Regions from separate parts of the Sideroxydans sp. CL21 genome, predicted to be linked through region 1. Evidence: riboswitches for the same ligand, from Rfam matches in the RefSeq annotation. Region 1 holds a riboswitch; the other holds the start of a gene.
The links. A riboswitch is a leader RNA that binds a small molecule or an ion and turns the genes downstream of it on or off. The one in region 1 is predicted to bind cyclic di-GMP.

Region 1 (16,126 bases):
TGCAGCCTATGAGGTTCAGCTTCGATCCCAACGGGAAATGCATGGAAGGGAACCTTGTGGACATTCCGGCATCAGAGTTCCGGCAAATTGCGCCATTAAGAAAATCAACCAGATCAAAATGCAGGAACTAATGTGGATATAACATTCGCCGGACTTGGACTTCACGTAATCATTGCCGCTTTTTTCGCCATACACGCCGTTCGCAACGGGCAACCGATCTATTGGCTGCTCGTCTTGTTCCTGTTTCCGCTGATGGGAAGCGTGGTTTATTTCTTTGCGATTTTCTTGCCGGGCTTTCGTCTCGATCACCGGGCCAGGCGCGCCGTCACCGCGGCGGCGAAAGTACTCAATCCCCAGGGTGAAATGCGGGACGCCCAGGCCGCTTTTGAAGAGTTGCCGACGGCGCAAAACCAGATACGCCTGGCGGAGGCCCAGTTCGAATTGGGTTTGTATGAAGCGGCAGCAAAGAACTATGAAACCTGCCTTAAGGGACCATTTTCGACTTCACTGGAAATCAGATTCGGCGCGGCCCGCGCCTTCGTGGAGTGCAGCCGCTTTGAAGAGGCGATCGTGCATCTTGAGGCAATTCAGGGTATCGATCAGGCATTCCGGCGTGAGGCCGTTTCGCTGCTGCTCGCCCGCTCTTATGCCGGAGTGGGGCGGACTACCGAGGCGCGTTCCAATTTCGAGTCGGCAGTGGATCGCCATGGAAGTTTTGAAGCTCGCGCCCAGTATGCCATTTGGGCCCTATCCATAGGTGACACCGCCACAGCAGCAAGGCTACAGGCCGAGATTGATCAGATTACGAAACGATGGAGTCCGCAAGCACGCGAATTCAATGCGACTACCCTGCGGCGATTAAGTCTGGCGCTTGGATCGTCTGGAAAACGCCCATAAATGAACCGTTGGGATAGCATCGAATCATTCTCGGCAACATGCCCTTCCTTTTTCACAATAGCCAAAGGATCAGCTTCGCTTTTCATTGCAGTATGTAATCCATGCTGTGGATCTTTATTTGCCGCGCCGCCAGAAAAGTCCCATTAACGGTTTGACGCTGGTGCCGTGCAGAAGGATGGAGAGCGTGACGACGATCAGTGTCATTTGTATCAATTGCAGCGACAGCGCTTCCGGCAAGCCGTTCTCTATCGCATACATCAGGTAGTAGAGGGAACCGATCCCGCGCACGCCGAACCAGCCCGTCATGCCGCGTATGCGCCAGCTCGTGTTCGTGCCCAGCAGGCCGACGATGACACTGACCGGACGTGCAATCACGAACAGGAACAGCGCCAACCACACCGCTTCCCAGGTCCACGAGTTCAGATACAGCGATCCGCCGATCAATAGCACCAGCATCACTTCGGATAGTCTTTCCAGATGTTCTTTGAATACCAGAGATCCTTCGCTGACGGTTTCCGGCGGTTCCAGTTCGGCTTGCGCCTTTCCGGCAGCGCGTGCGGATTGCTGGGTTTTGCTGCTGTCAAAGGCTACCTGGGCTGTTTTGGCCAGTTTCAATTCGGTCTGGCGCAGTGCGACGGCGGCAAAGAATACCGCGAGGAATCCCCAGCCGTTAACCAGCGTCGTCAGCCCGTATACGACGCCGATCAGACCGAGGCCAAGGAAGTCGTCCATCAGTTCGTGTTTGTGCGGCTTGCTGCGCAGTTTCCAGCCCAGACGCGCGAGCGCCACACCCGCGACAACGCCGATGGCGATGCCCGACAGGGTAGCCCATAGCACATCCAGCAATAGCCAGTTGATTCCGTAATCGCCGATTTCATGCAAGCCCAGCATTCCCATCCCCAGCATCACAAACGGGAACGCGCTGCCGTCGTTCATGCCGGCCTCGCAGGTGATGGTGAAGCGCAATTGGTCATGGTCTCCGGGATGGCGGATCTGCACATCGGTTGCCAGCACCGGATCGGTCGGCGCGACGATCGCGCCCAGCAGTACGCCCGCTCCCAATGGCAGATTCAGCGCATAGTAGGCAAAAGCAGCGACCGCCGCGACCGTGATGGTCATGGATACCGTCGCCAGCATGATAGGCGCACGCCAGCGGGCAAAGGTGAACGGTACCGGCATTTTGACGCCGGCAGAAAACAGGGAGATCAATACCGCGACTTCGGTCAGCACTTCCAGCAGCGCCGATTCCTTGAGAGGGTTGAAATGAAACAGATTGAGCGCGGTCGGCCCGACCAGCACGCCCACTGCCAGGTAGATGATGGCGGAGGTAACCACCGAACGTTTCAGGATGGAAGCGGTGAGGCCCATGAACAGCAATAGTCCGCCTACGAACATGAACCATTGTGAGTCAGTCATCAGTTCGTTCCGGATACATAAGTGACAGCATTGATTAAACGCAAATCGGCCAAGCCGCAGGTCGGCCTGGCCAGAGCCCGATTACCTACCGACCCCCTTTAGTGATCGCGGCCACGGCCTTCGTCATTGCCTCTTCCCCTGCCGCGTTGGTCGTTTCCCTGGTTGCCACGGCCTTCATCACGGCCATCATCTCGGCGTTCATTGCGGCCGCCGTCATGGCGATTGCCATGCCGTTCCTGGTAACGCGGAACGTATTCACGGTTGTACCAGTTGTCCTGTACAAAAAAGACGCGCTCGCCGCAGGCGTTGTATTCACCGCAGTGCCTGCTCCAATGTCTGGCATGGTTGGGAGGCACGTGCAGATAGATCGGCGGGCGCATCGGTCCCCGCTCGATGATCACCGGCTGGGCAAACATCACTTGTGGCTGAGGAAAGTCGCCGATGTCGATCCGGCCATAGAAGTTGGGCTGGCCAACGCTGACGGAAACGCCAACGTCGGCGGCGGCGACCGGGATGTTGATGGTAAAAACGGCTATTGCCGCAGCAATCAGAATACGTTTCACGTTGAATCTCCTTAATGTGTTTCAGGAAAGTTAAACAGTGTGCCTGGAATTCCCCGCCTGCACGAGGTATTCAGCATGGCTACGCCGCGATTATGCACCTGCGTCCCAAAGCTTCTGTGTTACAGCGCACGTTCAAGGTGAAATGAGACTGCATTTACTGCGACCGCAAGCATTGCTGTCATGTCAGAATAGCATGGCTCATCCAGCTTCCGATTGCAGAAGAAAGATCGCCATGACGCCACCCGTCTCCGCAACCGCATCGTCCCAAGCCGCTCTGGCGCGGATGGAATCCATCTTCGCGCAGCAAAAGGCGGCTTATGCCCGATCCCCGATGCCAACCCTGGACGAACGCCGACGGCATCTTTCGACGCTCAAGAGCTTGCTGCTGGAACACCGGTACTCCATTGCCGAAGCGATCAGCGCCGATTTCACGTCGCATTCCGTCGATGAATCGCTGATCGCCGAGATCATGCCTGCCGTGCATCACATCGACTATTCGCTGAAGCACCTGCGCCGCTGGATGCAGCCGGGCAGCCGCAGCGTGGGCCTTCATTTCCTGCCCGCCGCCGCCCGCGTGTTCTACCAGCCGCTGGGCGTGGTCGGCATCATCTCGCCGTTCAACTATCCCGTAAATCTTTCCATGGTGCCGCTGGTGACTGCACTTGCGGCAGGCAACCGGGTGATGATCAAGATGTCGGAGCTAACGCCGAGGACTGCCGCGCTGATCGAAGAGATGCTGCGCAAGGGCTTTGCAGAAGACCACATTGCAGTGGTGACCGGCGAGGCGGATTTCGGTGCCGCGTTCGCGAAGCTTCCGTTCGACCATCTGCTGTTCACCGGCTCCACACCGATCGGCAAGCTGGTGATGCGCGCGGCGGCGGAGAACCTGACCCCGGTCACGCTGGAACTGGGCGGCAAATCGCCGGCCATCATCGCCGACGACATTCCGCTGGAAAACATCATGGACCGCCTGTGCTTCGCCAAATCGCTGAATGGCGGGCAGACCTGCGTGGCACCCGATTACGTGATGGTCCCGCGCGGCAAACTCGAATCTTTCATCCGTCTTTACAAGGCCACGTTCAACAGGATGTACCCCACGATCAACGGCAATGCGGATTACACCAGCGTGGTGAATGCGCGCGCCCATGAGTTGCTGCAGCATTGGCTGAAGGACGCCGCAGCGAAGGGCGCGCGCATAGAAAAGGTGAGCGACGAGGCCGTCAACGACGGTACCTTCCGCATGCCCCTGCATCTGGTAACGCAGGTGACGGACGAGATGACGATCATGCAGAAGGAATTGTTCGGGCCGATATTGCCGGTCTTGCCCTATGACAGCATGCAAGAGGCGCTGGACTATGTGAACCGGCATCCGCGTCCGTTGGCACTGTATCTGTTCACGCATGACCGGGCGTTGCAGGACCATGTGACGACACACACCCATTCCGGCTCGATGTGCATCAATGAAGCGCTGATCCAGGTCGGCGTCGACGACCTGCCTTTCGGCGGCATCGGCCATTCCGGGATGGGCCAGTACCACGGCCATGAGGGCTTCCTGACTCTGTCAAAAGCGAAGGCAATCATGAGCAAGGGCCGACTAAACTCGATGAAGTTCATGTACCCGCCCTACGGCGGGATCATCCAGAGGTGGTTGCTAAAGTGGCTGCTGCGCTGACTGGCAATAATTCAGCACCCAGGTTTTCGATTTCCTCTGCGTGCATCGACGTCAATGCGGCCGCTGGTAGAGGCCGACCAGTTCGGTGTGGCTGATGATGTGGCCCTGCATCGCAGCTTCCAGTGCGGCCTTGGTGGGCGACTTCAAATCCGGCAGCACGGTATCGAGCGCAAACAGTTTGTGGAAGTAGCGGTGATTCCCTATCGGTGGACACGGGCCACCGTAGCCGGTCTGCTGCCAGTCGTTCTTGCCCTGCAGGGTACCCGGCGGGAGCGCGGCGGCGGCGATGCCTTCGGGCAAGCCGTGCGTGTGCGTCGGAATGTTGTACAACACCCAGTGCACCCAGGTCCGCTTGGGCGCTTTGGGATCGGGCGCGTCCGGGTCGTCGACAATCAGAACCAGGCTCTTTGCGCTGGCCGGCACGCCACCCCAGATCAGCGGCGGTGAGATGTTGTCCCCGTCGCAGGTATGGCGCGCGGGAATCGCGCCGTTGTGCTGGAAAGATGTTGATGTGATGATGAATGGCATCATGGTCTCCTTGTCTTTGAACAAACCGGCCTGCCCAATCTGGCGGATATCGCCGTCACCCTCATTTGACCAGTTTCGAGAGCTTCCTGAACGACTCGGTGCCGGCGATCTTCAACAACTGAAACACGACGGCCTCGGTGCAGGTGGGCACGGCCCCGGCCAGCATCATGGCTTCGATCGCGGTCTGCTTGTTGTCGCTGCTGCGGCTCATCACTGCATCCTTGACGAGATGGACTTTGAATCCGTCATCCAGCAGATTGATGACGGTCTGCAGTACGCACACATGTGTCTCCATGCCGGTGACAATGATCTGTGTCCTGCCGCTTTGTTTCAGTTGTTCGATGAACGCGCCGTTGCCGCAGCAACTGAAAGTCATCTTTTCATGACAGGACGCAGCAGGTGCTCTGCTCTTCAGTTCAGCCAATGTCGGCCCCAGCCCTTTGACATACTGTTCGGTGAAGATCACCGGGACTGCCAGTTCGTTCGCGCTTTCCAGCAGGATGCCGGTGTTTTTGGCCAATTGCTGCAGCGCATTTTGATCCATGGCTGCGCAGAGTTTTTCCTGCACATCGATAACGACCAGCACCGCCCTTGCGGGATCCAGCAGGAATTTGTTCTGGATAGACATGATTTCTCCATTCACTAACGAAGCCCCGGGGAAGTGTGACTGATCCCCGGCGTCTTTTGTACTAGTTGTTCGGCGCGAACTGCATCGAACAGGACAGAACGCCCGCAACAAACAGATTATTGTTTTGTCCCAAATAAGCACCGGGCGTCAGTTTGAAACACACCAGGGTCGCGATCACCCTGCGGACTTTTTCCTGAGTCATCAGTTCCCAGGCGGCGTCGAACTCATCCGGTTTGAAGACCAACTCAAGATCCAGGCTGCTCTGGTTTGGCAACTCGGTGACGTATACCCGACCAATTTCTCCGCTGTTGGTCCCTTTTTGAGCCGCGATATAACCTGCAGATCCGGAGGCAATATTGACCCTGGAAGTGTCGACCGCCATGTGCGTCTTCAGGTAGGCAAAGAGCTTGTCTTCGAATTCGCTGTCGGATACAGCCTGGGTATCGTGCTTGCTCGCGGTGGCCAGGAACTCAAAATCAGCACTCGGCTTGTTTTCGGTCAGCAGTCGTACTGAAGCGATCTTCTCGCACGAAAGTTTCAGTGCCCTGGCTGAATTCTGACTCGATGTATCCTCGGATTTTCCCATGCTGTTGACCAGGAAAGAATCGAGTTCGAGTTCAAGCGAGACTTCAATCATTTGGGCAGTAGCCGATTTTGATCGGCATTCTCAGTAAGGTCGAAGATGGGGCAGCGGAACTTCCATATGACGCAGCAGCCCGCCTGCGTTAATTATTGCACACGGAGGATGTACAGGGATCGGCTTCGTGTTGTTCATGGCAACCTTGTTTTGGGATGAGCCGGTATACCTTGTGCTCGGAACATCTTGCGATCCCCTCGCCGCGATCCGGGTCAGATTCTAAAATGCTTTCAACGTGAGCCAGCTCAATTTCGAAGGCTTCCGAATATAACGCAGTGATCTCCGCGGATGCACCCAGTGTCACTTCCCGCGTCTCGCTTTCATCTGCATCCTCTACGGTTAACAGGAACACTTTGCAGGCTGCCGGAAGGATCAATTTGAGGTGGGCGACATAGAGCCTGCGTATGTCTTCCGGCAGTGCAGTGAGCGCTGCCCGATCATAGACGACATCGATACACCCCAGATCAGCCCGGCTTACCGAAAAGTAGTCGCCACAGAGGATGCTGATCCTGCCGGATTGCCACAGGGTGAATTGCCCGACTTTCCGCCTGTTCGGCTGCATGTGATTCTCGCGGAAGAATGCGCGCACTGCGACAGGACTCAGCTCCAGGCCGATCACTTCATACCCCTGCTGCGCCAGCCAGATCATGTCCAGACTCTTGCCGCACAACGGAACGAACACCCTGCTGCCTTGAGCAAGATCGAGGCCGCGCCAGAAGCGGGTGAGAAGCCGGTTGACTTCTTGCTGATGAAAGTCGGTTTTTTGGTCACGCCAGCATTGCTGCCAGAGTGCGTTGTCGCGGCTGCTCATGGTTGTGCACGTTTCGTTGAAGGCCGGGCAAGCCGGAAAGGCACTCGCGAGAGCCGCGCGGGGATGTTGCGGTAGCGCGGTTCTCAAAGAATAGCACGGTTGTTTCGGCGTTTTAGTGCGGGATAGGTTAAATGATACTCATTGCCCGCGTGATCTCACCCGAAACCCGGGGCATCTAATGCGTCTTGTTTTTCATTGAATACAATTCACAGACCGATGAATTATGGCCGGGCATATCTTTCAAATGGGGAACGCATACAACGATACCATGCCCGCCTTTTTTTCTGAACGTGTGGACACAATTGTCACAGGTTGGGTGGGCGGGCAGTCTGTTTTTGAAGTGCAATTTCTTGTTCATATTGACTTCTTCCATCAACAACAGCGTAGGGCAACCAACGCACTTGAACTGGTGCTGGGAGGTCACTCGTTTGCTTCGGCTGTCAGAGGAAGAGAGAGGCACAGGAATGAATACCCATGCCGCAGTCCCGCTACCATAGTTTCCCTTAGGCCGGAGACTTTGCGCCCGTACTTTTCAGTACGTTTGCCAAGTACTGTGCATATTACCCTGATTCAGGCAGCGTGAAAAACTGCAACAGTTCACAAAAATCCGACGTCATTTTCCAAATCCAGTCAGCAGCACATGACAGTATGGAGGGCTGCCCTAACTTGCTTGACGCAAGTGCCGCCTTAAATCCTGCTTGCTTATCTATGATCTCCGCGGTCACCGCCCCGCTCACCGCCTCTGTCACCATCATGATCGCCTCCCCGATCACCATCATGACGCCACCCTTCACCCGGAAAATAGCAACCGGATAGCAATGTAGTCAGTATGCAAAGAATGGCCACCGAAAACTTGAATTGCCTTTTCATAGCGAAGTTCCTTTCGGCTCAAATGGTCTACCGTTCCGATCACGGTTCAACGGCTGCAAGGTTATAAGTCCCGGAAATATTCCTCTGTACGGTACAACACCCTGCAGCTTCCTTTTTCAACGGGGCGGGACGCGCTTACTTGAACATTGCCGCGCCAACCTTGCAGACCACCTCGTCCTGCGAACCGGTTCCGCCCGAGCAGCCGATCGCTCCGATGAGCTTCCCGTCCTCGACCAGCGGAATACCGCCGCGCGAGCCGATGGCACCATCCAGCGTTGCAACGTAGGGCATGTTGTTCACCTGGATCGCGTTCTCGAACACTTTCGTTTCGCGGCGAAAGGTCGCTGAGGCCCGTGCCTTGTGCTCAGAGATCTGGATCGATGCCAGCTGGGCTCCATCCATGCGCTGAAAAGCCACCAGATTGGCTCCGGAGTCGACCACCGCGACATTCATTTTCCATCCGCGCTTTTTCGCTTCTGCAACGACTGCGGCAATGGCTGCTGTTGCGCGTTCCAGGGAAATGGGAGTGCCATACGGAATATCGAAATTCATTTTTTCGGGAACGTTATCGAGAGGATTTGCCGGTTTGGCATCCTCGGCGAAACTATCGACAGACACAAGCAATGCCGGGCAAAGAACAATGGCAGCCAAAATTGATTTCAACGTCATGATGTCGCTCTCCTGTTAGAAATATCGATGGTGAACTTGTTAGGAATGGTCCGGTTCTGCGTTTGGAAGTCTCGACTCGCACCCTTCCCGACCAAACGAAGATTCGACCGCGGAAAAACCAGCTGCATACAGCAACCGTTTCTCATTCTGACAGAATGTGCAAAATTAAAAACACCATTTCAATCAGGGTGTTCCTGAATTTCCGATGCTCGCTCTTGATCATTCTGGGGAGAAAGAGATAGACGGAGATTTTTTGCCGGATAGGCATTGAGCGCGCTCTCCAATCAACTTTCCCTGACCCGGACTGCTCGCCGATGGTCCTTCGGAAAATCTCGATCATCTGTTACCTATTGATGGGAAAGAATTGTTTTGGAAAGCACCGATTGAATCCGTAGCTCGTGGTGGCTGCCCGACAAGTTCAGCGAACAAATTGGCGTCTCGCTTGTTACAAAGCTGAAGTTGTTATGGTACGAATTTAAGGCATAATCCGCGCGGCTCGAACAACATGTCATTTGAACTTGCACCATTGAGACGATTATCAGATCACTAGATCAAAAGTGACAGAACATTGAACAATCAGACAGCAATACAATCTGCCCAGCTGCGACAGTTGCTTTCCGTCAGCAAGGTTTCGTTGATCGCCAGCATAACTCTCGCCGCGATCCTCGCTTATATGCAGCGATCGGTGATTTCTACCACTGCGCTGCTGGTCTGGTGTTCCCTCATGGTGGCGGCCTCGCTATTCCGGGCTGCCCTCGTTTATTTTCCCCAACCCTTCCGGCTCAATCGCGGCGTTGACCAGGTACGGCTGGAGAGGTTTCGCCTTGGGGTAATGGTGGCCGGGGCGATGTGGGGTTCATCCGGCTTTCTGCTCTTCCCTGCCGATAATCCGCAACATGTGATGTTCCTGATCTTCGTGCTGGCGGGGATGACTGCCGGCGGTGTCATTTCTTTTTCAGCCGACCTGGTCAGTGCTGTTACATTTTCAGCCTTGCTCAGCCTGCCGATCGCAACCCGCCTGTTTGTTGCCGGAGACAGTTTATCCGTGACGATGGGTGTGGCCGTGATGCTGTATCTCGGCTTCATGATCATGAGCGTGCGGCGCATCAACCAGAATGTGAATGAAAATATTACCCTGCGCATCGAGGCTGCCGGGCGCGAGGAAAAGGTGCGGGAAAGCGAGGAACGCTATCGTTTGCTGCTGAGCCATTTGCCTGTCGGCATTTTCCATTTCGACACCGACCTCGTTGTCACCTATTGCAACGATCGCTGTGCCGCCATGCTGCGCAACAACGTTGATTGCATCGTCGGGCTGGACATGAAGCTGATCAGGGACCAGGCCGTCCTGCCCAGTTTGCGCAAGGCCATGCAAGGCGAAATGGGTTACTACGACGGTCATTACCATGCCACCTTCAGTGAAGCCGAAGGCTGGATATACATGACCTGCGCGCCCGTCCGGGACGGCAGCGGAAAGATTGTGGGCGGCATCTCTATCGTTCAGGACATCACCGAGCACAAGGTGGCTGAGGACAGAATAAATAACCTGGCATTCTACGATCCCCTCACCGGCCTGCCCAACCGGCGGCTACTGCTGGACAGGTTGCAGCAGGCACTGGCTACCAGTGCGCGCAGCGGCAGGGAAGGTGCACTGCTGTTCATCGACCTGGACAATTTCAAGGCCCTGAATGACACACTGGGCCATGACATGGGAGACTTGCTGCTGCAACAGGTCGCCCAGCGCCTGACTTCCTGTGTGCGCGAGGGCGATTCCGTGGCGCGCCTGGGCGGCGACGAGTTCGTCGTGATGCTGGAAGATCTTGGACAACACGATCTTGAAACGGCGGCGCAGACGGAAGCCGTAGGCGAGAAGATCATTGCTACGCTAGGCCAGCCCTACCAGTTGGTTGTCAGCGAATATCGCTGCACCCCCAGCATCGGTGTGACCTTGTTCAATGGCCATCGGTTGGCAAAAGAAGAATTGCTGAAACAGGCCGACATTGCCATGTATCAGGCCAAGAAAGCAGGCCGCAACACCGTGCGCTTCTTCGACCAGCAAATGCAGGATGCCGTCACGGCCCGCGTTGTGCTGGAAAGCGAACTGCGCAAAGCACTTGCGAAGCAACAATTCCTTTTGTATTACCAGATTCAGGTTGACAGATCGCACCGGCCATTGGGCGCAGAGGCATTGATCCGCTGGATGCATCCCGAGCGCGGTCTGGTGCCTCCCGACGCATTCATCAGGGTGGCGGAAGAAACGGATATGATACTGCCCATCGGGCAATGGGTGATGGATACGGCCTGTGCACAGCTCAAGGCTTGGCAGCAGGATGTCCTTACCCGTAACCTCACGCTTGCAGTGAACGTAAGTGCAAAGCAGTTTCACCAGGCTGATTTCGTCGCCCGGGTACAGGCTACCGTGGAACGCCACACCATCGATCCGGTGCTGCTCAAACTGGAGCTCACCGAAAGCATTCTGCTGGAGAAGATCGAAGACACGATCAAGACCATGCACGCATTGAAAGAGATCGGGGTCCAGTTCTCGCTGGATGACTTCGGCACCGGATACTCATCCCTGCAATACCTCAAGCAATTGCCGCTCGACCAGATCAAGATAGACAGGTCATTCGTTCGAGATATTGTCTCCGACAGCAGTGACAGAGAAATCGTGGGCACCATCATTGCAATGGCGCAAAACCTCGATCTGGACGTCATTGCCGAAGGTGTGGAAACAGAAGAACAACGGCAGTTCCTTTTGGGCAACGGCTGCCTTCACTTTCAGGGGTATCTGTTCGGCAAGCCGGTTCCGATCCGGGAATTTGATGCGATGCTGAAGCAGCAATAGGAACCGCTTCAGATTCGTTTTCTCCTGCCTTCAGCAATCGATCATCGGGACATTACGCTGATCGAGGCAAATTTCAGGTGGTGCATGAACTCGCGCAGTATCAAAAGCGTGGCGGCGAATGCCGGGTCGCCGGTAATGCCGACACTTGATGCAGGCCTGCCCAGCGAGTGGCTGGCAAGCAGCTCAAATACTTGCTCCACGGCTTCGATCGGGAGCGGCAACGCTGATCCGGCGTGGCCGCCGGCAATTTGCGCAATTTCACGGATGGATACATCCGACGAAATCAGCATCGGGTAAGCTGCAACGATTTCGCGCGCGCGGGTGACCTCGTCCTCGACGCGCATGATGGCGTTTTCGATCTCTCCCGGCGTTGGCGGCGTATGAAAGAAGAACTCTGCCGACGTTCTGTGTGAGCCGATGTCGAGCAGCAATATTTTTTCGGGTTCGCTTCCCGTACCGGTGGCAACCGAGGTTTCCTGATCGCCGATATGCAGCACGGTGATGGCGGTACCTTCCGGCACGATCCGTCTTATTTCCCGGTAGCGCTGGTGGTTCCCTGTTTGCATATCAATAATTGACTAGGTAGTTTCGCATATTGTTCCTGCTGATCAGGCGGAGTAGCCTGATCTCGTCGCCGCGAGGTTGTTTCACTTACTCTGTCCGCCGCGATAGAAGGCTTGTGCATCATGAGGCTACCCATCGTACTACGACACACGACCCGATACAGTATCGGTCTGATTGCGTTTCTAGCCTTACTGTTCGCTGGATGTGGCGGAGGCGGTGGCGAGTCAGCACCGGTTAGCGACCCCAATCGCGTGGGCGCAGGCTGGATCACGATCACCGGCAGCAGTGCTGATTCCGGCAATTCAACAAGCTCAACCATCGTGAATCTAAGCGGTGATGCCTTTATCAGCCCGACTTGGTGGCATTGTTGCTCGGGATCAGGGAGTGACACGGGAGTAACCGTCTCCTGGGCAAATACAACTACGGGAGTTTCAGGTGCCACCTTTCAGAGCGCTCAATATTGCTGGTTGTTTCAATACTTACTTTGCGGCCATAAATGGGAAGCTTCGATTGATCTCGTGCTGGGGAACAATGTCATCACGATCACGGCCACCGACCCGAGCGGAAATCTGGGACGCGTTACGACCACTGTGATCCGCACACCCGACGTCACCCCTCCCACCGTTCAGACGACAAGCCCTGCCAGCAGTGCCTATGCCGTTGGGACGAACAGCTCCTTTACCGTGACATTCAGTGAAGCGATGGATCCCCTCACCGTCTCTGCAGCCACGATCTTGCTCCGGGATAGTTCGAACAGCCCCGTAAGGGGCAGTGTGACTTATTTGAATCGGGTCGCCACGTTCACTCCTTCAAGCGGCTTGCTGCCATCCACCAACTACACCGCAACGGTCACTACAAATGTAAAAGACATCACCGGAAACTCACTGGCTTCAGCATATACCTGGAACTTTTCAACGGGTGCAGCACCCGATACCGTTCCCCCCGTTGTAAGCTCGACCTCACCCTCAAATGGCGCAACCTGCGTGCCGACCGAAACACAGCTTCTGGCGACATTCAGCAAGTCGGTACAGCCCCAGACCATGAGCATTGGTACATTTCTTCTTAAAGACAGCCTGAACGCTACGGTCGGCGGTACGGCTATGCTGGATTATCAGGGGCAGGCCAATTTCCTTCCAGACAGTACTCTTGCCAACTCCTCCAGCTACACGGGCACACTCACAACCGGGATCATGGACTTGGCCGGTAATCATCTGGCCTCCGACTACACGTGGACATTCACGACGCAGGCTGCAGGAACCGGCACATGGAATGCCACCGCCATCGACAGCGCTCCCGTGCCAAGATCAAGACATACAGCTGTCTGGACTGGTACGGAGATGATTGTTTGGGGTGGGTTGTATGGCGCCACCGTTCTCGGCGATGGCGCACGCTACGATCCTTTGATCGACGGCTGGGTGCCTGTATCAACTGTCGGTGCTCCATCCGGCCGGGCCGATCATGTCGCGGTATGGACAGGAAACAAGATGATCGTCTGGGGTGGCTGGCAACAGGGAGTCTACCTGGCTTCGGGTGGTATTTATGATCCAGCTACGGATTCATGGGCACCCATGTCGACAACCGGGGCGCCTTCAGCCCGTCAGTCCGCGACTGCGGTATGGACAGGAACGGAAATGATCGTCTGGGGTGGGTACGGTAGCGCAAATTATTCAGTCCTGGGGGATGGAGCGCGCTACAACCCGACTACCGACTCGTGGTCACCGATTTCTCCCACTGGCGCACCTACCGCCCGATCCGAGCATACGGCCACCTGGACGGGTTCTGCGATGCTCGTGTGGGGAGGACAGAACGGTCCGGCGTTATCAACGGGAGGAATCTATACGCCATCTACTGACAGCTGGTCTGCCATCCCGGACACTGGCGCACCGGCTGCCCGGCAATACCATTCTTCAATCTGGACCGGCAGCGAGATGATTATATGGGGAGGTTGGAATGGTTTGACCGCTCTCAATAGCGGAGCGCGGTACAACCCATCCGCGAATTCGTGGCAAGCCGTTTCCGCCGCGTGCGCCCCGATGGCCCGTTACGGACACACCGGTATCTGGAACGGGACTGAAATGATTTTGTGGGGAGGAGCTAGTGGCGGAAACGGTTATTACTACGGTGCCGGAGGACGCTACAATCCGGCTACCGATACTTGGCAAACCACGCCCGTAGTTGGCATGCCAATTCCCAGATGGCAACACTCGGGGTTGTGGACCGGATCCGACTTGATCGTGTGGGGCGGAATTGATAGTTCCTCCGCAAATGCCAACAGCGGCGGCAGATACCGGCCATAGCCGCGCGAATCGACTAGTCCATCGCGGGGAAAAATCGCGATGCAAACCGATCCGGTTGATGGTGCAATCGTCCCGTGCGGATAACTTCTGGCGGGCACTCTGAGTCCAATTGCAACGAACAGAAAACAATGAGGATGACACGCGTCTGCCGGATGCTCAGCCGGACATCCCCTTTCTGCGCATTTTGTTGCTACTGCGAAAAAACGTGGACTACCTGTATCCTTAACGGACCGGGCAAATCAATGGTATTGACGCGACAACCGCTCCGATTTAGGCTTCGTCCGGGATGAGGTTCGCGCAAGCGATATCCTGCAAATGGCAAGCATGATGATAAAGGAGAATATTATGATCAGCAGAGAAACCGTTATGCAAACCCTGAAGTGCAGCCCGTACGAGTACCCGAGAATGCTTGATGAGAGGTTTCCCCATGTTCTGGAAAATATTCTCAAGCTCTGGGATTCACCCGATGCAGAACCCTATTTTGCCGACTTGTTGCAGCCCAATGGCCGTGGCGGCGGCAGGATGGATCGCGATGGTTTTCCGGAACAAGCCTGGGAAGAAATACTGCAACTGAAGCAGCTCTACGATAAACCCCGCCACTGACTGCCAGACGGCCGACTTGGGTTTAGGTTTGTTCGCCCTGTTCGGCAGGGCAGGAAGATTGCCCCTGTTTAAAACACAACTTCCTCTCCGAACCCGACATCTAATCCGCTCGCTCCATCCATCATTTCGGCCGGTTGCTCCCCGCCACAATCTTGTATTCGAACAAACGGCATTCGATGGCACCGTTGTAAAGCGGGGTACGTTTGGACGGTGTGAGCCGCATCATTTTGGCGATGCGCAGGTCGGCGGTGAACAGGTAGGCATTCCAGCCGCCGAACCGCTGTTTCAGCACATCGCCCAGTTTCGGATACAACTCTGCCAGTTCGTCTTCATCGCCCATGCGCTCGCCGTAGGGCAGGTTCGCAACGAGGATGCCCTCTTTCTCCGGCGGAGATGATTCCAGCACGTTGCACTGTTTCAGATCTACGGTTTCGCGGATGCCCGCCTCTTCCAGATTCTGGTGCGCGGCCTTGAGCGCGTCGCCGTACAGGTCGCTGCCGTAGATGGGCAGTTCACTGACCGGCAGTTGCGCGGCGATGGCGGCCTCGCGCAGCTCATTCCATTTTGAGCTTTCGAAATACTTGAATTTCTGAAAAGCGAAATCGCGCGCGATGCCGGGCTGGATATTAAGCGACATCTGCGCAGCTTCGATCAGGAAAGTGCCGCTCCCGCACATCGGGTCTAGCAGCGGGATGCCCGGCTTCCAGCCCGCCATCATGAGAATTCCCGCGGCCAGGTTCTCGCGCAGCGGCGCGATATTGGTGTGGATGCGCACGCCGCGTTTGTACAGCGCGTCCCCGGAGGTATCCAGATACAGGGTGAATTTCTCGCCCTCGAAGAAGGCGTGGATGCGCATGTCAGGATCGAGTTTGGCAACGCTGGGGCGCGCATCCTTCTCGGCGCGGAATTTGTCGCACACCGCATCCTTGATCTTGAGCGTGATGAACTCCAGGCTCTTGAGCGGACATTTGATGGCGGTGACCTTGACCAGGATGGTGTCGTTCACGTCGAACCAGCGCGTCCAGGGCAGATCGTAAACGGTCTTGTAGACATCCTGTTCGTTGCGGAACGGCGTGGCATCTTTTACGCGCCACAGAATGCGCGATGCAAGACGGCTCTGCAGATTGGC
Region 2 (16,126 bases), 1.5 Mb from region 1:
ATGAAATACCGATGTCAACAATGAAACTCTGAAATTGGACAGAATTGATTGAGATAGGACTAGATAGGAAATCCCTAATGAGTAAGTATGTTCCCTTTTGTGATATGTTTGTCAGGTAATACCTACTAGGTAGGTGATTAGAAAGTGAAAGAATACACATTATGCTAATTGAAAGACTCTTCATCCCAGCAGAAGAACTGAAAGACGTGGGCCTGCAAACTATCAATATGCCCAGGCTTGGTCGATATGTTGCAATGACCGGAAAGAATGGAGCAGGAAAGTCTCGGATTTTGGCCAAGGCTAATGCATATATTACTCAACGCAGCCAATATTTCATGCAGGCGGATAATTTACGCCAACAAATTGCAGCTCTTCAAAACCTCATCGCCACCCATCCAAACAATCCAAGTTGCGAGTCGTGGAATCAGCAAATAGTAGCTCAGCAGAATATGCTGACTTTAGCTACTGAAAGAGTCTTTCCTCAAACGTTGCCGGCGCAAAGCGTTCTGTACTTCGTACCAAAGCAACTTGGACTGATTGATTCGAGAGGGCACGCCAAAATTGCGGTAATGAACCTATACCATCAGGCCAAGAATCCAGGCTTTCAAGGATTTGAGTCAGCATGTTTCGCTTATATCCAAAAAATACAGGATAGAGAATGGGCTGCATCTCACCAAAGAGCTTCTCACTGTCACTTTTCGGCATTAAGGCGCCACTGATTTCCGCCGTAATGGCGCCACTTTGAAGTGCCAAATCAGGGGCTCAAACTGGGGGTAAAGAATGCGTGAAATGAGCTGTTTTTGCAATCGCATTTTCACTCTGTTTTGCTGCTGGTGTAGCTGTTTCAGGCTTGAGTAGGTTTGCCTCCTTTCCCTGTCGGCGTTTTTGACCTTTCCGGCATTGGCTTCGGGTCGCGGTAACTCTCTCCATCCAGCACCACGCGATACGCACCGTGGCGCAATCGGTCCAGCGTCGCTGCGCCGATCATTTTATTTGCGGCGAATGCTTCACCCCATTCATCAAAGTCGAGATTGCTGGTCAGAATGGTGGCGGCACGCTCGTAGCGTTCGGCGATCAAGTCATGGAAGTCTTCATCTTCAGGCGAACGCAAGGGTTTGAGTCCGAAATCGTCAATGATCAGCAGGGGCACTTTGACCAGGGATTTAAATCGCCGCGCATAATTGCCAGTCGCCTGAGCTGCGCGCAAGCTGCTCAGGAGCTGGGTTTGCGTGATGAACAGCACGTCATAGCCCTGGCGTGCAGCCGCATGACCCAGCGACTGCGCCAGGTGACTTTTGCCGGTGCCGCACGGACCCACAATCAATACGGCGACTTTCTCTTCAATGAAACGGCAAGTCGCCAGATCATGGACTGCCGAGCGGTTCAGATTGGGAAGTCGGTCGAAATCGAATCCTTCCAGTGTTTTTTGGTTACGGAAGCTTGCACGTCGTAGTCGCATATCCAGTTTCTTTTGCTCCCGCCGGGCGACTTCGTCATGAATCAGCAAGCTGAGGAAATCGGTGTAGGCCAGCTTGCGGTCGATGGCTTCGCGGTTGCGGGCCTCGAGTGAGTCCAGAATGCCGGACAGGCGCAGTTGTTTGAGCAGGGGTGTCAGTTCGGGAATTGGATGCATGATGGTAGTCCTCATTGAAGAATGGTTTGGGTATCGCGGCAGAATCGGCCGCCTTGGGTGTATGTGGTGGCCAGTGCGTCGAAGGCTGCCAGCGGCGCGAGCTGATCCAGTCCCTTCTCAAGAATGATCTTGACCACCTTGTAGCCCGGCGTGCCGTAATGGTTGGCGCGCTGGCAGGCCGCTTCCAATCTGGCTGCGCCGTATTTCTGTTTGAGCCGCAGCACGCCCTGTACAGCACGCATCTTGATCAAGACATGGTCGCCGAACATGGCATGCACCATGGCATGGCAGGCCGGACCAATCTGCAAGGCCGATTTCAAACACCACTGTGTGTCCTGCATTTGCCACGCCTGCGCTTCGGGCGGCATATGGTCGGTCACGGTGTCGCGCAGCCCTTTCCCCGTCAGTCGCACATGGCTGGCAACCGCTTCGTGTTCGCGGTACAGCGTCACCATGGTGCCGGTCGCCTTCAACCACAGGTCGCATCCGATCAGCCGGAACGGCACCGAATAGTGGTTGGTCTCGTATTGGACGTGCGCGTCACGGTGGACTTTGACCTTGGCCCAGCTGGCCAACTCAGGTGGAACGCTGGGCAAAGCATTGAGCAGGCTTTTCTCCACCTCGGCGAAGCGTTTGAGAGGGGCTTCGCGGGTCGTGCCGTGAATGCGGTTGCCCGCCTCGTTCATCACCCACGCCTGCAACTGGCGGTTGGCGTCATCCAGATCGCGGAATTCGCGCAGCGGCAGGAAACTGCCCTTGATATATTTGACGCCTGCCTCAACGATTCCTTTTTTTTGTGGATCCCGTGGAGGACAAGGATCGATTTTGAACGCATATCCTTCCGCACATTCGGCATACGCCCGTTGCACATCCGGCTCATAGACGCAGGCTTTGGTGATGGCGCACTTGGCATTGTCGATGATGACGCGTGAGGGTACGCCCGAGAACGACTCAAACGCACGCCGATGGCAGCCCAGCCATGTCGCCACGGTCTGGTCGCGGACAAACTCGGCATACTGGTGACGCGACCAGCACAAGGTCATCACGAAGAACCAGGTCTTGAAGATCTCGCCGGTGTACACATCGGTGATGAGCGGACCAGCACCGAAATCAACCTGAACCGCTTCGCCAGGCTTGAACGTCAGGCGTAGCGGAACATCCGGCTGCTGCAGGGAAACGAGTTGCCCCAGAAAGCGATACATCGAGGAATAACTGCCGGTAAAACCGTGATTGCGCACCAGCGTGGCGTGGATGGTGGTGCCCTGAATACCGGCCGCATGCCACTTGGTGATCTGATCACGCCAGGGTTCCAGCGTTGAAATACAGCTGACAGGCAATGCCTCCCTGCGCTCAAACAGCGTGGACAGCACTCCGTCATCGGGCAAAGGAAACTCGGGGGCAAGCCAGCCACGTTCGCTGGCGATCTCGCGAACCTGTGCGAGTTTTTTGCGTCCCATCGTTTTGGACCGGGCAATATCCCGATCAGAATCGCCTTGGCGCATGCGCACCAAAACATTTCGGTACTGATACATCTCGAACCTCCGTTTAGTCACAACCTCTCCCGGCAAAATGCCGGAAGTCTAGTTGCTTAATGAAAGTTCGAGCCCCTGATCAGGGTTCAAAGTGGCGCCTTAACGCCGGAAATCCTGTGGCGCCATTACGCCGGAAATAAAGTGGCGCCTTTATGCCGACAATCTACTGGCTCCTTAATGCCGGAAATGAAATGGCTCCCTAACGCCGAAAGTTCACACTCACGACGAAGCTATAAAAGTTGAAGCAAAAGACGATTATGAACGGCTAGTTATTCTCATTAAATTGCTTTTAAAAGCTGATTTAAAAAGATCAATTGACGACGACCCAACTCTGTTTGACAAGCCATTAGCTGAAGCAGGTCTATCGGACGGACAAAAAGTGCTTATACAACTTGCAGTCGCATTGCATGCTCAACGAGAAAAATTAGACAACACAGTTTTTCTAATGGACGAGCCAGAAAATCATCTTCATCCATCAGCCTTAATTGAATTTCTAGATACGTTGGGCGAAGCATCCAAGAACTCGCAATTTTGGATTGCTACTCACTCGGTTCCCTTGCTCGCACATATTGCGATGAAAGAGCCAATGTCCATATGGTATGTTGAGAACGGAAAAGTAACCAACTCTGGAAGTCAGCCAGAGCAAGTATTGCGCGCGCTATTGGGCAATGAGGAACAAATCGATAATCTGAATACCTTTACTTCTTTGCCGGCACAATATGCTTCAATTAGCTATGCTGCGGAATGTCTGTTGGAGCCAGTAACAGTAGGTGGAGGAAAGGGTGATCCTCAAGTTGCACAGATCGGTGGAATACTCAATTTTAATGCAACTATGCCAATTTCTCTCTTGGATTATGGTGCAGGGAAAAGTCGACTACTATCTGGTTTAGTTGATATTGCAAACACTCACGGAAGAAACTTAGCTGATGTGCTTAGTTATTTTGCATTTGATCCATCACCTCAGGATAAGGAAGATAGTCTAGCCATCATCAAGTCTGTTTATAGTGGGGACACTGTAAGGCATTTTTTAGATCAGGAAGATTTTTTCTCAACAAAAGATAATCTAAGCATAGATGTCGTAGTCATGTGCAATGTATTGCATGAAATTCAACCGGATGACTGGCTGAAATTGTTTAGCGATGCTTCACTTATAGGACGTTCACTTAAGGATTCAGGTTATTTGCTTATTGTAGAAGATCAACGTATTCCAACTGGAGAAAAGGCACACAAATTCGGTTTCTTGGTATTGGATACACCTCATTTACGTACACTGTTTTCTGTAACTGAAAAAGATATTCAAGAGGGTTTATTCTTGTCCAACGATCATAGAAATGATGGGCGCTTGAAAGCACATAAAATCTCAAAGACACTGCTGGGCCGATTGAATGGGGATTCGAGAAAGACAGCTATAGACCAATTGCGAGTAACCGCGAAAAGTCGCATCAGTGAATTGCGCAACTCTGAGCCAAATTATAAAAATGGACAGATGCATGGTTTTTGGACACAGCAATTTGCTAATGCATCTTTATGGCTAGATGGACACTAGATGATTTTGTTGAGTCGACATTTCAATCTAAGCTAATGCTGAATGTTTTATGGCCGAAAATATTTACCAAATGTACGTTGCCAATGGAAACAAGGCAGGGTTTTGGGTACAGAGGAACTCTTGGACATGGCAAACAGCATTGATAATATCAATCGACGGAAAAAGTGAGGGTGAGCTCGATGGCTTGCCGCCGTATTTCGGCAATCCAAAGGTTAAAGGATTAATTGGCGGGAGAGGTAAGGCGGTCGAGATTTCCTGCCCAGGCACTTACGGCTACAAAAAAATTGATGTCGAACCTGTGCAGAAGATGCATAAAGACTGACTATAGGAAGACATAGGAATGGCGGATAATCCGCTGATTAGATAGGAAATGCACTTCCTAGTGTAAAAATTAAAAATTTTTTAAATACTGGATCATTTCTCAATTGGTGGAGCAACTACGACAGTCTGGCTCAGCGCTCACACTCACTGGACTAGCCATAGGCAAGTAGAGGAATTTATGACGATTAAGATACGTTCTATTAATTCGGTTGGCGATTTTCTAAAACGACTCAAGAGCGACTTGTCAAAAGTCGATGAGCCAGTATGGTTCCGAGGGCATTCTCAAGCAAAATGGAAGCTAATACCAACATACCTGCGGCTAAAAAATCCTCCACCAGAAAGCGTGCTAATTAGTCGCTTTAAACAAAATGCAAATCTCTTGATAGAGCAGAGGCTCAATAACAACAACTTCGATTGGCTATTCGTCATGCAGCATTATGGTGTCCCGACTCGCCTATTAGATTGGACTGAAAGCCCCCTTGCAGGACTATACTTCGCGGCTACTCAAAATCCACGCGCCGAAGCTAGCCTATGGGCATTATTCCCGTTGAGATTAAATCAACAAACCACTTCCAGGCCAGAAGAAGTTCGGTACCTGCCTTCATTTGATGACAAGGCACTGGAAAATTATTCAACCTTAGCGATTGAGGCTAATCCGGCAAAAGGTGTCTTTCCGATGGCGGTTATTGCAACTAGAAATAATGCTCGGATTCAAGCTCAATTAGGAGTTTTTACAATTAGCCATCACACAACTATAGCTATCGAAAGCATTGGAAAGGGAGAGCATTTAATTGAGTACAGGGTTCCCGCATCAGCTAAGGCAACGATACTTGCTGAATTGAAGATGTTGGCTGTCACCAAGTTTCAGCTTTTTCCGGAGCTGTCGAGCGTTGGTGAACTCATTGGAGGGGAACTAAAATGACTGTGATAAATACTTTCGCGCTTCAGAATGAATCAGTTTTAACTATGTATGCTGACAAAGATCGGATCGATTTGGAGCCTCCATATCAAAGGCAAGGTGATATATGGTCTCGTGAAAAGAGACAATTATTGATCGACTCGATTATCAATAGGTACGATATTCCCAAGCTATATTTCCACAAACTTGAACGAGAGGTAGCAAAGAAAACTAAGAAGGACTATGCCGTTATTGATGGTCGTCAACGACTAGAGACGATATTTGGCTTTATTAATGGGGAATTCACACTTTCAAAAGATTTTGAATTCCTTGAAGATGAAACGGTAACGGCATCCGAGTTGACTTACTCAGACTTAGCTCTCAAGTATCCAAGACTCAAACAACGTTTTGATGCGTTCACTCTACCGATTATTTGCGTAGAGACCGAAGATCTTGAGCTTATTGAGGATATGTTTTCTCGACTGAATGAGGCGGTGCCGCTCAACGCTTCAGAGAAGCGCAATGCCATCGGAGGAGATATGGCGAAGGCAATAACAAAATTGTCTGGACATGCACTTTTTACAAAGAAAGTTCGATTTTCGAATGGTAGATATCAACATCGAGAAGTGGCTGCTAGACTTTTATATTTGGAATATTCAGTGCGCCAGGGGAAAGTTATTGACACAAAAAAGCCATTCCTCGATCAATTTACCAGGGATTTTAAGTCAAATAAGAAAAAGGCAGTCGAATCTATCTTAGATTCAGCGGAAAAAACATTAGATGATCTACTGCCACTCTTTGTAGCAAGAGATCCGCTCTTGGCTGCGCAAGCAGGTATCCCTATATACTTCTTACTTGCGAGGGATGCCAAAGCTGCCAACAAACTAAACAAAATCACTCGCAAGGATCTTATTAATTTCCAAAATGAACGCGCGAAGAATAAAACGATAGCTGCAACTGACATTACTAAGGCAATATTTGATTTACTTGAATACGATAGACTTTCACAGCAGGGCACCAACGATGCTAGCTCAATTCGTGAGCGTCTCCGCATACTCAAAGAGTACCTTCATATATGATCAGGGCAAAAAAAGGCGCGGACAGCGCCATCGACGGGCTGATCTATTTCAATGACGACGTCAATTCTCCGAAGAAGATCATCGTATTTGTTTTTTTTGTGCCTAGCTCACGTTGGGCATAATGCGCGTGAGAGTTGACGCAATTAATAAAGAAAATGGCAAGCGTTGTAAGTTGCTGTTTGGTAATAAAACAGTTACTTATAAGTCACCCCTACGAACCAAGGGGTCAGGAGTTCGAATCTCTTCCGGCGCACCAATTAGGGTTAAAAGTGGGCACTTGATACAAGTTGCCCACTTTTATTTTCTGCATCGTTTCCGCTAATGCCTCATAACCGCCCCTGATGGTGGCGGTTTTGTCCCGTACCACGATCTCATCCACCAGGATATTCAGATAGCTCTTTGCAGGTAAATTGTCATAGCTCTGAAGCGGACTTCCGCCAGCCGTCACAATCGACCCCAAGGAGACATACCAGCCTGAAATGTCGTCGTCTGAAAGCGGACAGTCATTTAATTTAATGTGACAATCGATCCCCAAAGACCACTTTTGTTTTTACAATGTGGTCGCCTCACCTCATTGGCGATATGTAGCATGGCACTCTACGCAATACCGCATCGTTTTGTTCAATGCGCGCAGGGACGCAGTGATATCTTTAGTCTTTAAGGTGTCGCCAAGTTCGTCCCCGCTTTTATGAAAAGCCAACCCCAGTTTTTTAAATTCCTTATTGTCAAACATTCCACACAACAGCAGAACCATAAATCTAGCTCGATGTCCCCCGGGCCGCATTCGGTCTGTAGCCTACGGCAAACACAAAGGTCTGCTTCACACCATCTTGTTCAATTAAATCTCTTCTTCGATAACACGAACGTCGCCGAACCAAGGTGATACCGCAACTGAGAAAATGACAGTATCGCCTTCTATCTCAGCAATAATCCAATATCCGCCTATTCCCAATACTTCAACCCACTTCTGCATAATCGGTTCAACCTTCGTGTCGCCAAATGAGAGTTTTCGACGAACAGCCTCGAATACATTTTTATTTTCTCCGGCTAGAGTCCGTATATTTCTTAGAATTTCATCCACTTCTCCACGCTCTGGTAGATACCCTCGATCGGTATAAGGAATCATCGAGGGAATTTTTGAACTCGGCATGTTATCTACGATGTATCTGGCTGCTGCAATAACTTCGTTTTTATTGTACTGGATTTTCATTTTATCCTCCGCGAGGATTCTTTCTCTTCACAAGATCTAAACCACAATAACGTCAAGTCATGAAAATCCCCAGGTTGGATGAACGTCAGTGGCCTCATTCTGCCCGTTGTCGGTTAACCAGGCCACCAGCTGCTTCTCAATTCCAGCAGCCGTTCGTCGTTAACTGCCTTTAGCTGGCAAACGCCAGCCCTAAAAGGTCATTGAATATATGAAGTAAAAGATTGTCTTTTTACCGCACATCAGAAGATGCCGCCTTTTCATCCTTGCATGGATTGACTACATCGGAGTCGCTCAATAATCTATATCTCATTGGCAAACATACCGAAAGGTAAGGGCGCAAAATTACCGGCCTAAGGGAGACTATGGCAGCGGGGTTGCGGTAGGGGCATTCATCCGTCTTCTCATGCTACTTATCCCCACGGTAGCTAAGACATCGATAGGAGAGCATATGTTCCGGCTCATTTTCAGTCCCAATCTAATACAAAAGGCCATGCAAGTAGGCTTTTGGTTTGTTATTTTTAGCTTGGCGGTTACTGCAACTACCGCACAATCCAAGGAAGGTTCATTTGCACTCAAGAAGCGTATGTTATCAAATAAGTTTCTAAGTTCCGGCACTCACGGGCTACCTTCTTACCTGCTCAATACGCATGCTTTACTTAACAGCACGAAGGATGGCGCACCTAGCGGGGCGACATTCGGCAGCGCACCGCAGCATGTCTCCGTCGCCGAATCGAAAAAAGATGACTGGTCAATAAGCTTTCAAAAGCAATTGCCTTCCAACAATGACTGCTCTCACTTGTCGTCTCTCCTGTGTTTCGATTCGAAAGACGAAGGACCATACAACAAACTTCAACACGACTCATATTGGCTTGTATTGCGTAAATCATTCCACTTTTGAAAGCACTTCGCTAATTTGAACCTTTCTGTATATGAATTGATCCAGACATGGGCATATGAAGCCATTCTGCAATAGTCACATGAAATTTAAGTAGGACAAATTATGGGTCAAGAACGATTTATGATTCTATCTTTAGTTGTCGTCGCGCTTTTGTTTTTGGTTTGGCAGGCAGTGTAGATTTGCTGAGCAATCTTGGTATCTCAGAGCCGAAACAACCAGCTCATGACACAAATTAGACGACACGCATCTATGTCCTTTCCTGGCCCAGACTGTGTAAAACGTACGAAAGTGTACACGTAGAATCCGCTGATGCGTTAATGGAAGTATCCTGTATTTGCAGGAGCGCACATGAAGCGGAGAAGATCGAACCCAGGCAACGATGTTTCCTGCTTCTTTCGTCTGTCTTGAACCAAGGCTCCTTCCCTCCACCGGCATTACCCGACTTCGGCAGTACTACGAGCCTCTCCGTGACCCCAAGGCGTCCGGCCTCTCCCTCGCGGGCGTCCGGTTGGTCATCCTTGCACCACGCCATGGGGTTTCCCGTGTTGCGACGCTTTCCTTGTGTGCATGCTGTCGCCATTACCCCGGCACAGCAACGGGCGATGTTCTTCGCTCAATGCTCCACCCACTGAAAAAGCACCACCTTTGCACGGCGCACGCCTTCAACGGACAGTCACGACTGACCGTCCTGCATTCAATAAGTGGGACACAATTTGCTACAAGCCCGATACAAATCTCTATGGAGAAACTGTATTCCAATTGGCAGTTGGTTCGTTAATGGTCTTGTCGCGAGTTATTAGCGATATCCATTAGGATTCATTAACACAGCTAGTTAATTTGCAACTACCGATATAACTATAGGAGAAATTTCATGAACTGCACAACACGTAGCACCCTTTTTCTTGCATCCAGCCTGTTGCTTGCTGGTATGACTATTAACGCCTTTGCGGCTGAAGGACAATTTGACAAGGATCACCCTCGTCGGGCAGAAGTGAACCAACGCTTAGAGAATCAAGATAAGCGCATTCAAAATGAAGTCAAAGAAGGCAAAATGTCAAAGGGTGAGGCGGCCAAACTGCATAAGGAAGATCGCCACATGCGCAAGGAAGAACGCGCGATGGCAGCTAAAGATGGCGGTCACATAACGAAGAAAGAGCAAGAGAAGCTGAACCATCAGGAAAATGAAGTCAGCAAACAGATCGGCAAATAGTACAGTGTCCCAGAATGAGCAGAGTCTCGAATTTAGAGATTCTGCTTTTTTCATGGAATGATTGTAGATGTCCGCTGCCAATAAAGGAAGATCGCGAGTGTCCTCCAATTTGAAGTTTTCAGGGGCTCTTTATAAATCGCTACTATTTTTTCTGGCGTTCAAAAGCGAGGATGCTGTGCATCGCCCTGTTGCCGAAATTAGGGTTGGACTGTGACATAGTGACTACGTACAGTTGGTCCCCGTCAATTTTGTAAGTTCGCAATTGATCCGTGCCGACCCATGCCTCGTTCCAGGCTGTATCGACTGTGGTGATAAACTTGTCACCCTCGATTCGATAATTTCCAGTGTAGGCGAACATGGAACGAAGTGCAGCACTACGCTCTTCGTCGGTCTGCGGTACCTTGCGCCCTTCGCCGGTCAGCAAGAAGAAGGCGCGGCCTGTGGCAGTGAATATCCCATACCTATGGCTACACAAAACTTAGATAGTTTGCCCCAGGCTGATATTTAGATTCAGAATCAACCGGTACCTCAAGTCGCTGAAATAAATAAGATGCTTTTGCCAAAGCAGATAAATTGAAAGCACGATCTGCATCGGCAAGGGGATGGACACTGGAATATCCTATCGATGCAAAAAAAACTACGTCGGCAAGTATCAAAATAATTAGTGATCCGCGGAGCATCTCCTGCTAGCAGTAGCTTGTGGCGCGAGAAAAGAAAACAACGAGGGGCTCAAAGAATATTTTGAGCGCCCTCCGGCATCATTGAGTCGAAAGCAATTCTTGACGAACCATCTTGGTCACTCCCGGTGGCAGGCGGTAATCTGCCGCTCGATGCTATTTGATGTCCAAGCCAAAGCTCCATTAGCGAGTATGAGAGTGAGGCTGCTTTACCATGCGCAGATACGGCTTGATTGTTTTCCAACCCTCTTTGAACATTCCCTTCGCCTCGTCATCGGAGACCGAGGACGAGATGATAACCTCATCGCCGCTCTTCCAGTTGACAGGCGTAGCAACCTTGAACTCTGCCGTGAGCTGCATCGAATCCAGGACACGCAGGATCTCGTCGAAGTTGCGACCTGTCGTCATCGGGTAAGTAAGCATCAATTTGATTCTCTTGTCGGGGCCGATAACAAACACCGCGCGCACCGTTGCATTCGCGGCCGGAGTCCGGCCTTCCGCCGTTCCCGATTCGATCGCGGGCAGCATGTCGTAAAGTTTTGCCACTGCCAGATTGGTGTCGCCGATCATCGGATAATTAACGGCATAGCCTTGCGTCTCTTCGATATCCTTCGCCCATTTGGCGTGGTTGGCCACGGGATCTACGCTTAAGCCGATAATCTTGCAGTTGCGTTTCTTGAACTCCGGCTCCAGCTTTGCCATGTAGCCCAACTCCGTGGTGCAGACGGGCGTAAAGTCTTTGGGGTGAGAAAACAGAATCGCCCATCCATTTCCAATCCAGTCGTGAAAATTGATCGGGCCCTTGGTAGTCTCCGCGTTGAAATCCGGAACTGTATCATTTATTCGTAGTGACATAATTAACTCTCCTCAGTATGAAAAAACCAATTTGAATCGCCGTATGCCGAACAATTGCCGATACCGCCGTTGAAAACATTGGATGTGCGTCTTGGGGAATTCCTGATGCATTCTGGAATTTCGAAGCGAAGGCGGTTCGTTCTTGACTGAGTGTCCAGCTTCGAACAGCCTGATCTGTTTACATGCTACAACGACATGGTTACCAACACTCGGTATACCGTGTTAAAGACTACTCCTCGGTGCAAGAAAGTCAATTTCCCGTTTTTTGCAAGTGGCTATACATCGAGTGCAGATATATCAAACGTCTGATTCGTTTTCTGAAAATTCATAAATTCAGCGACAGCACCAGCGAAACAATGATGCTGGTAGTTATCGGAAAATAGAAACCGATCCCTTGCGCCCGACAACTATGTTGCCTGGAAGATGACCGATGCCCAGCTTCGACAGCCAAGGTCAAGCCACGCCGAGCAGGACGAGGATAGCACGGACTATAACGAGCCACTTTGCCATAGAAGTTGCCGTCCTTTGAAATACTAAACTACCACCATCTCAAATCCGCCACACAGATCCGGTATTAACGCCACCCCGGGTGATCGTCATATCGCTGCCTCCAAACCTGCTCACCTTACCGAAAATGCTGTGGCGCTAAGGAGCTTCAGTAAAGTTAACATTAGAATAACTATTGACATTCACGGTTACGGATGTGCTTGGCGGGGTAAATGTATATCCCATTAAGGTTGGTGTAACCGTGTAGGACCCATTCGCAAGGCCGGTGAAGATATAGTATCCGCCAGCAGCCGTGATACTGCTCATTGTCGCCGCTCCGCTCAGGTTGATCATCACGCCACTGTGATTAGTTGACCCACCACTGACCGTGCCAGAAATATTGTAACCGCCGACAGGGGATCCACCCATGCCGCCGCCGCCATAACCACCACCATAACCGCCGCCACCACCACATGCAGCAACAGCGATACCGAAAAGTATTCCCAACAGCAATTTAATTGTTCTCATGGTAATTTCCCTCCATTAATCGGACTGCACTACGCTCGCAGCATCGATCTGCAGACTGAGTTGAGGAGTGCAGCGTTTGATGAAACCGACACAGACCACCTGACTCATCCACAATGGACAAGACTTACACTTGCTTTGTTCGACATCAGAGGGAGAAAATCACTCTCTATGTCATTGACGCAAATTTTTGCGAATACAAAAACCTCATCGAACCGGTATCCAAGGTATATCAGCAATGCCGAGTTCTATCGATTTGCCTGGAATGGATTAACATGCCCAATGCACCGCAGCGATGATTACAATCACGGCAAATGACAACGCTGCCACCAATGAAGACAATGGCTGGAATGTTCCCATTGTTGCGGGGAGCATGAACGAGCCATGAAAAGACTTATCATGTTCGGTCAATCTCCACTTGAACCTTGCCTTGTGAGATTCGCACAGGAAATGTGATCAAGTCTTCATAAGCAGGTGGTCCCAGCACAGTACCAGTCCTAATTGAAAATCGCGCCCCATGTCGCGGACATATGATCACCTCACCATCCAGTTCACCGTTGGACAACACTCCTCCATCATGGGGACACTCGTCCTTGATGGCAAAGTATTCGCCGCCGAGATTGAATACTGCGACATTGATCCCCTCCACATCGACCACGCGACGTGTACTCAGTGTCAACTCATCGATATTTGAGACATCCAGCCAGTTGCTCACCGCGTCCACCTTGGATCACATCAAACCGAGTTGCAATCGTGTTGCCTCCGACATACGTTCACGACCCCACGGTGGCTCCCAGACGAGCTCCACCGTCACGTCGCTGACACCGTCCACCAGCCACAGCGCGTTCTGCACGATATCCGGAAATCCGTCCGCAACCGGGCAGTTGGGCGCGGTCAGTGTCATGCGCACATGCACCTCGCCCGTTGCCTGCACATCCAATTCATAGATCAAGCCGAGATCATATATGTTCACTGGAATTTCCGGATCGAAGATCGTGCGCAGTTTCTCGACGACACGCGCCTCAAGTGTCTTCGGGTCTATTGTCTTTTCTTGCAAATGTTCGTTCAATTTTTCGAAATCAATCATGAACTACCCCTTGTAATTCAATTCACTCCGTCGTCACCGGTTTGTCGATATTTTCGAGTGCAGCTTTCAGAGTGTGCCAAGCCAGCGTTGCGCACTTGACCCGTTCCGGGAATTCATGGACGCCTGCCAAGACTTCCAGCTTTCCTGAATCTCCAGTTGTGGTGCCGCCCGTCACCATATTGTGAATCGTTTCCAGCAACTGTAATGCCTCATCCTCGCGTTTGCCTTTGATGCTTTCCGTCATCAGCGAGGCGGATGCAGTTGCGATGGCACAGCCAATACCTTCAAAACGGACGTTTCGAATTACGCCATCCTCCACTTTTAAATAGAGCTTCACCCTGTCACCACACAGCGGATTGAAGCCTTCGGCCATGCGATTACTGTCGGCCAGTCGCCCGGAGTTGCGCGGCTTACGATAATGGTCGAGGATAGTCTCCTGATATAGTTCGCGTAGATCGGTCATCTCTTGAACAATTCCTTTGTCTTACAGATCGCTGCAACCAGCACATCCACTTCTTGCCTGGTGTTATACAGGGCAAACGAAGCACGCGCCGTGGCCGGCACACCGAATCTTTCCATCAGCGGCATCGTGCAATGATGGCCAGTGCGGATAGCCACGCCCTCGCGATCCAGTATCGTGCCGATGTCATGAGGATGCACTCCATCCAACACGAACGAAAGAATGCCGGTTTTTTCGGGCGCATTGCCGATTATGCGCAGCCCAGGAATATTGTTCACCAACTGCGTTGCGTAAGACAGTAAAGCTTGTTCGTGCGAGACAAGTGCCTCAAATCCGATACTGCTCACATAATCAACCGCCGCTCCCAGACCAATGACACCGGCAATGTTGGGCGTTCCGGCTTCGAACTTGTACGGCAATGTGTTGTAGGAAGTCTCCTCAAACCTGACGGAGCGAATCATGTCGCCTCCACCTTGATACGGGGGCATGGCATTGAGCAAGGCTGCCTTGCCATAAAGCACACCGACCCCGGTAGGGCCGTATAGTTTGTGCCCGGAAAATGCATAGAAATCGCAATCCAATTCCTGCACATCCACCGGCAGATGAGCGACAGCCTGCGCACCGTCCAGCAGTACTGGCACACTACGGTTATGGGCAAGGGCAATGATGGACTTGACCGGGTTGATCGTACCCAGCGCATTGGAGACATGCGTCACTGCCACAAATCGAGTACGTTCATTCAGCAACGCCTCAAAGGCGTCCATCTTCAGCTCTCCGATATCGTTTACCGGGATTACGCGCAGCCTGGCACCTGTTTGCTGGCACAACATCTGCCATGGAACAATATTGGAGTGGTGCTCCATTTGGCTCAGAATGATCTCGTCGTCAGCCAGCAGATGGCTGCGTCCGTAGCTATGGGCGACCAGATTGATGGCCTCGGTAGTGCCGCGCACGAAAATGATTTCATCTGGGCTGGCAGCGTTGATCAGATGCTGAACCTTTGCCCGCGCCCCTTCATAAGCGTCAGTAGCAAGCTGGCTAAGAGAATGGATGCCGCGATGCACGTTGGCGTTGTAATGGCCGTAATAATCGTTCTCGGTCTGTATTGCCGCCAGTGGCTTCTGTGTAGTGGCCGCGTTATCCAGGTAAACCAGCGGCTTACCGTGGATATTGGATTTCAGAATCGGAAAGTCCGTGCGCCAGAATCGCGCCTGCAGATCATCGGGATGGCTATGCAACTCGGCCAGTTTCATAACAACTCCTTGATCTGTTCACCTAACGGTAAACGATCCAGCACTAGATGCTCGATTCGTGCGCGCATATCCGTCATTTCGACCCGCCCAATGATATCGTTGGCAAAACCGTAAATCAGTAAGGAGCGCGCCGATTCTGCATCAATCCCTCGCGAGCGAAGGTAGAACAGACTGTCATCATCCAATTGGCCAACCGTCGCACCATGTGTACATTTCACGTCATCGGCAAATATTTCCAATTGCGGCTTGGTATCCACCTCGGCTTGCCGAGACAGCAGAAGATTGCGGTTAGATTGGTGTGCATCCGTTTTGACGGCATTGGGATGAACGACCACTTTGCCATTGAAGACACCGTGCGACTCGCCATCCAGAATGCCCCGGTAATATTCCCGGCTGATGCCCGAAGGGGCGAAATGATCGATGCGGGTATGATGATCCACATGTTGCTTGCCCTCC

Region 2: another riboswitch for cyclic di-GMP. It lies ahead of QOY30_RS09265 (hypothetical protein); the one in region 1 lies ahead of QOY30_RS16750 (thiopurine S-methyltransferase).

What each region holds. Positions count from the first base shown of each region.
Region 1 is NZ_LR699166.1:3,492,281-3,508,406, forward strand. It holds gene QOY30_RS16715 (hypothetical protein) at 133-897, shown strand; gene QOY30_RS16720 (cation:proton antiporter) at 1,012-2,313, opposite strand; gene QOY30_RS16725 (hypothetical protein) at 2,412-2,876, opposite strand; gene QOY30_RS16730 (coniferyl aldehyde dehydrogenase) at 3,070-4,548, shown strand; gene QOY30_RS16735 (YbhB/YbcL family Raf kinase inhibitor-like protein) at 4,600-5,076, opposite strand; gene QOY30_RS16740 (hydrolase) at 5,138-5,704, opposite strand; gene QOY30_RS16745 (hypothetical protein) at 5,766-6,341, opposite strand; gene QOY30_RS16750 (thiopurine S-methyltransferase) at 6,430-7,152, opposite strand; cyclic di-GMP riboswitch class I at 7,628-7,708, opposite strand; gene QOY30_RS16755 (hypothetical protein) at 7,713-7,931, opposite strand; gene QOY30_RS16760 (GlcG/HbpS family heme-binding protein) at 8,158-8,691, opposite strand; gene QOY30_RS16765 (putative bifunctional diguanylate cyclase/phosphodiesterase) at 9,260-11,533, shown strand; gene QOY30_RS16770 (hypothetical protein) at 11,575-12,099, opposite strand; gene QOY30_RS16775 (Kelch repeat-containing protein) at 12,616-14,394, shown strand; gene QOY30_RS16780 (hypothetical protein) at 14,740-14,997, shown strand; gene QOY30_RS16785 (THUMP domain-containing class I SAM-dependent RNA methyltransferase) at 15,119-16,126, opposite strand, start outside.
Region 2 is NZ_LR699166.1:1,983,355-1,999,480, forward strand. It holds gene QOY30_RS09225 (hypothetical protein) at 162-719, shown strand; gene istB (IS21-like element helper ATPase IstB) at 845-1,633, opposite strand; gene istA (IS21 family transposase) at 1,645-3,165, opposite strand; gene QOY30_RS09240 (AAA family ATPase) at 3,449-4,711, shown strand; gene QOY30_RS09245 (hypothetical protein) at 4,761-5,033, shown strand; gene QOY30_RS09250 (FRG domain-containing protein) at 5,211-5,954, shown strand; gene QOY30_RS09255 (DUF262 domain-containing protein) at 5,951-7,009, shown strand; gene QOY30_RS09260 (hypothetical protein) at 7,848-8,219, opposite strand; cyclic di-GMP riboswitch class I at 8,521-8,601, shown strand; gene QOY30_RS09265 (hypothetical protein) at 8,668-9,117, shown strand; gene QOY30_RS09270 (hypothetical protein) at 9,989-10,327, shown strand; gene QOY30_RS09275 (lipocalin-like domain-containing protein) at 10,470-10,802, opposite strand; gene QOY30_RS09280 (peroxiredoxin) at 11,188-11,859, opposite strand; gene QOY30_RS18125 (DUF2905 family protein) at 12,185-12,361, opposite strand; gene QOY30_RS09285 (SdrD B-like domain-containing protein) at 12,505-12,873, opposite strand; gene QOY30_RS09290 (Rieske (2Fe-2S) protein) at 13,268-13,585, opposite strand; gene QOY30_RS09295 (SUF system Fe-S cluster assembly protein) at 13,601-13,957, opposite strand; gene sufU (Fe-S cluster assembly sulfur transfer protein SufU) at 13,980-14,420, opposite strand; gene QOY30_RS09305 (cysteine desulfurase) at 14,417-15,670, opposite strand; gene sufD (Fe-S cluster assembly protein SufD) at 15,667-16,126, opposite strand, start outside.